2 regions of the Gracilibacillus thailandensis genome follow, and region 1 is predicted to be linked to the other one. Evidence: riboswitches for the same ligand, from Rfam matches in the RefSeq annotation. Region 1 holds a riboswitch; the other holds the start of a gene.
What was found. Region 1 has a riboswitch for cyclic di-GMP ahead of GH715_RS09315 (diguanylate cyclase domain-containing protein). Riboswitches for the same ligand answer to the same signal wherever they lie in the genome.
Positions count from the first base shown of each region.

Region 2: another riboswitch for cyclic di-GMP. It lies ahead of GH715_RS15540 (anti-repressor SinI family protein); the one in region 1 lies ahead of GH715_RS09315 (diguanylate cyclase domain-containing protein).

Region 1 is NZ_WJID01000024.1:61,731-64,201, reverse strand. Features, by position in the region: gene GH715_RS09315 (diguanylate cyclase domain-containing protein) at 1-1,137, opposite strand, end outside; cyclic di-GMP riboswitch class I at 1,224-1,310, opposite strand; gene GH715_RS09310 (rhodanese-like domain-containing protein) at 1,552-1,857, opposite strand; gene GH715_RS09305 (methyl-accepting chemotaxis protein) at 2,062-2,471, opposite strand, start outside.
Region 2 is NZ_WJID01000055.1:23,312-25,782, forward strand. Features, by position in the region: gene GH715_RS15535 (NAD(P)/FAD-dependent oxidoreductase) at 1-596, opposite strand, end outside; gene GH715_RS15540 (anti-repressor SinI family protein) at 857-991, opposite strand; cyclic di-GMP riboswitch class I at 1,027-1,115, opposite strand; gene GH715_RS15545 (hypothetical protein) at 1,546-1,734, shown strand; gene GH715_RS15550 (phosphotransferase) at 1,739-2,471, opposite strand, start outside.

The DNA of each region.
Region 1 (2,471 bases):
CGTCATTTGTGTCAGATGTGATAAAGAATTCGATAATATTCGATTCACTAACATACCAAATACTAACGCAATGAATAAAACAAACAATGCGAACAATAGGTAATCAGTAAGGTTAGTTGCTAAAGCTAGTACACTACTACTAATAGGAATAATTAATAATGTTGTTTTGTTTAAAAAGGCAGTTTCCCCGATATAATAGCCTTGATACCAATCAGATAAAGTTTGGTGATTAGATGGTAGCCAAATAAAACCATGTGGATGAACCTCTTTGACAAACCCAGCCTCCATATCTAGGTTAGAACTTGATTCATTTTGATTATTCGTATCAAGCCATATTTGCTTTTCTTGATCCATAATCAAGATTCGTTTGTTTGAAGTGCCGATAAACTCATCTAAAATCGATTTAATTTTAGCTTTTTCTAAGTCAGCGTCTAATTCATAATTTTGAATGTCATTAGAATCCATTTCTGCTATTTTCCGTTGTAATCTCTCTTCCAACTGTTGATATTGAAGGTAATACTCTTGATAAATATCATTTTCCATCGCTCTAGCATTAACTAAAATGATGATGAGTAACGGGAATACTGCCGAGAAAATTAGTATGTGAGAAATCACCTGTCCAAAATATAACTGGTTAGGTGCAGGAAACCAGCTTTTTAATTTGGAAATTAGCGGAAGATAATCACATAACATATCTGCAACTAAGGCAGAAAACAAAGTAGCGGTAATAACTTGAAGGATCATAAAGTTAGTTAAAATCTTCATACTTGCAAAAACCTCTGGAAAGAGTAATTCCACCATAAAATATAGTATAAATAGAATGATAGAATAAGCAAAACTCCAGGTAAAAAGGTCTTTTCCTTTTTTAGAATAAAATACTCCTATGATCAGTACTTCAAGAATACTAATGAAGACAAATGAATTGCCAATCTGAAGAAAATGCGTAAGTAAACTCATACAAATGGTTAATAAAAATGCAAAACGAAAGCCGAATACCCGAATGGATGCTAAGTATAAAATCGGAGCAAAACATAAGATTACACCAAAAATTAATGGTACAGCATATATTTGAGCAAGGACAGATATAGTTAAAATTAATATAAACAATGATATTTTTTTACTCATGATATTGCGCATATGTTTGTCTCCTCGCTCAATTCACTCTCTATTTAGGTATTAAAAAAACACTATACAAAAAATGTATAGGTTTCCTGTTGTTTATATCAGGTAACCCAGCCATCATTGTGAATTTTCACTTTAGATCTGTGGTTTTGCGTCTCTATTTTTCAATAGATTTGCCTTTCTCTATTAGTACTATTATATCATAAAAATTAACATAACTGGCACAGAACATAAATCTATTTTCCTACAATCATCTAATAATAATCAATACAATTCAGAATTATTTTAATGAACACGATAGATTCAGGGGCTTAACCGTATTCTTTACTACTCATATTATACAATAATTTTCATCTTAGTATTGATCAACAAAAAAGAGTAACCCTTTTAAAGATTACTCTCAGCATTTTATCAGGCAATTTAGCATCATTACTCAGGTAATTCAGTTTCATCCTCCCAAGCAAGCATGCCACCTTCCATATTGGTTGCTTCAATTCCATTAGCCTCTAAATATTCAGTTGCTCTTCCACTTCGAGCTCCAGAACGACATACCATATAATAATGTTCGTCTTGATTAAATTCTTCTAAACGGTCCGGTATTTCTCCTAATCTTATATGCTTTGCTCCCGGAATTATACCTTGTGCCACTTCATCATCTTCCCGTACATCAATGATATTTAATTTCTCGCCATTTTTTAATTTATTTGCCAATTCTGTTGCTTGTATCTCCTTCATGATTAAACCTCCAATAAGTTTATACTTCGTATAGCATTATACGCTAGTTTACGTCTAGATTAGTATGTGATCAATCTCTCATTGAATCATACCATTATTACGTTTTCTTTTCTAATATTTAATCTAACTTCCTTGTTATTAAGAAATCTGTCAATATCTTTATTATAAAAAAAGAGACAGACATATAAGTCTATCTCAACAATATTATACAATTTTAAACTTTTGAACTTCTTTTTGTAATTCCTCTGCTAAGACATCTAATTCACGGGCACTTTTTGATACTTCTTCCATTGAATGATTGGTTTCCTCCGCTGAGGCTGCTGTTTCCTCTACAGCAGCAGCAGATTGTTCACTTACAGCTGCAATTTCATCAACCGATTTATTCATTTCTTCACTATTTTCATTAACTTCTTCCAAGCTTTTAACCATGTGTTTCACACGATCTACCATATCCGTAATGGATTGATTAATTTTTGTAAAGGTCTCACCAGTTCTCTCCATTTGTTCTGTACCTTTTTCCACTTCTTGAAATCCAGATTCTAAGGAGTGAGCCATTTGTGCTGATTCCTCCTGAATATTCGCTACAAGTCCAGTTATATCAGCAATTGAGTCTG
Region 2 (2,471 bases), on a different contig from region 1:
TCATATTTTTTACATAATAGCGGTATTCGTTCTGCTAACTCACCTAAAAATTCGATACCGGTGAAACCAGCACCACCTACAACGATCGTTAGCATACTTGAATCAGGATTTTTTTCATTTCGATAACGAGCAAACTGATATTCAATATGATCTCTAATCATACGACTCGTGTCGACACTCTGAATCGAAAAAGCATGCTCTTCCATACCAGGAATACCAAATGTGGCTTTTTCGAAACCTAGTCCAATCACTAAGTAATCATAACTAATTTCGCCATTTTCTAGTTGAACTGTTTTGGATTCTTTGTTAATTTTCACCACTGCATCATGTACAAAATTAACGCGGCGAGTATTGATGACATCGGAAATCATAATTCGAGAGCGATTAACATCAATTGTTCCTGCAGCTACTTCATGCAACCATGTTGTTTGATAATGATAATTGTGTTTGTTGACTAATGTAATATCTGCTTCTTCTGGTGCAAATTGTTGTGTTAAACGTTTGGTTGTCATCATACCTGCATAGCCTGCTCCAAGTACAACTATTTTAGGTCTGTTTCCTATCATCGAATCCTTCCCTTCTTGTTTTAGAGCCATTGTTAACTACGATAGTTTTCACCTTTTAAACGATTTGTATGTATCATATCGATCGCTGTCAGTATATCAAAATTGTCATTTTCAGTCTAATAAACCAGCCCCATCTAAAAACTAATATTTTTTCCAAATCGTAATATGATATATAAGTAAACAATTCGGTGTAAGCGCTAAAAAAGTATTGAAGTCTCTAAAAAAGCTGTGCTACCTATAGTTAAATACTTTCTCAAAAATAAAAAACCCTATTTTGCAGGGTTTTATTATTAGTTTGGTAGCACATTGGACTTGCAGTTATTCTGTTTTAGGAATGCTCGAACTTCTTCTACTGTGTAACCTTTCGCTTTCGCTTTTGCTATCAAGTAAATCCATTCATAATCCACGTTTACTTTTGTTGGCATAAACGTATTCCCCTCCTAAAATACACTACTGTATTTCAGGCAGCTCAGCCATCCGAATACATAAGTATTAATCGGACCTGTAACTTTGCGTCCCTACCTCTCAATAGGTTTGCCTTTTTCTGATTTTATCTATCGAATACAACATACGAATCCATAGTTTGAGTAGCATGCAAGCCATTATATTTTTATCACATGCTTAAATGTTACTATAACTGCAGCTCCTTATTTTTTTATTCGTCGATCAGAACTTAAATTTATATCATTCTAAAAGAACACTACTGCTACATACACCTCCTATAAAACAACAATAGATTTTGACGAATCCATAGTACCTATTATCTAGTATATATTCGATAAACATCGATCATATTCCTGCACATCTATAGATTTTTGAGAAAATCGAACTAGATAAATACTTTGATATATTTTGTAAAGATTTTATTACGCATTCTTTTAAAAGGAATTTAATTAATACTTTCATTTTGGGTACAATTACAATTTTACTGCATAAGCTACAATATAATGAATTATTATATCGTGAATGAGGTGATACTTTGTCTCGTTATTATCGTTACCGTTTACCACCTTGGGCTCGAGAATGGATCTTAATTTGTGAACGATGTACACTTCCAATCGTGATCTTTCAGGGGATACGTACAATATTTATACCAACAACTTTTGACGTGTTATTGTTAGGAATTCTAATTGGTATTCTTATAGCTTTTCAATTAGAATGGATATAATGCTCTAATACGTTTCTTCAAATTGCTCTGACTTTAATGTTTTATAAATAAAATCTTGTAGCTGTAAACCGAATAATAACTTACGATATTCCTGCTCAATTTTGATGGAGCAATTTACATTATTTTTATTTCTCGATGATTGCACACTGGTAAATACTTCATGAAACCAATTTGCCGGAGACAGTAATTGTAATACTAATAAAGATTTTTCATAGTCCGATAAATCAATATAGCGACAATAGATAGAAAATGAATCAGTCACTTTCCCCATATCACAGTCATGAAATTGAAATAAATATTGATAATAATTTGCTAAATCATAAGTTGGAGATGTCATCAATGCATCTTCCCAATTCAAAAAATAGGTGTTTGCTTGTGTGATCACATAGTGAGAAGGTCGGATATTTCCATGACATAAGGTATATTTCATCTCGTTTGTTTCTTCCATTACATCTAAATAAATTTCTTGCCATCTTTCTAGTTGATTAAATATTTGTTCTATATCACGATAATACATGCAAATTTGCAACTCATAAGGCGACATAAAACGCTTTGCTTCAAAATAGCGAACATACTTTAACATTTGGTCCCGATAGCTAGATAATTCTTGCTGAAATTGCTGTTCCATACCTTCTTTGTTTTGTTTCAATGGTGCAATCTGATGATAATCCATCGTTGCAGCATGTAGACGTCCTATAGCATGAATAACTGATGCATATTCATCGATTGGCTGATCC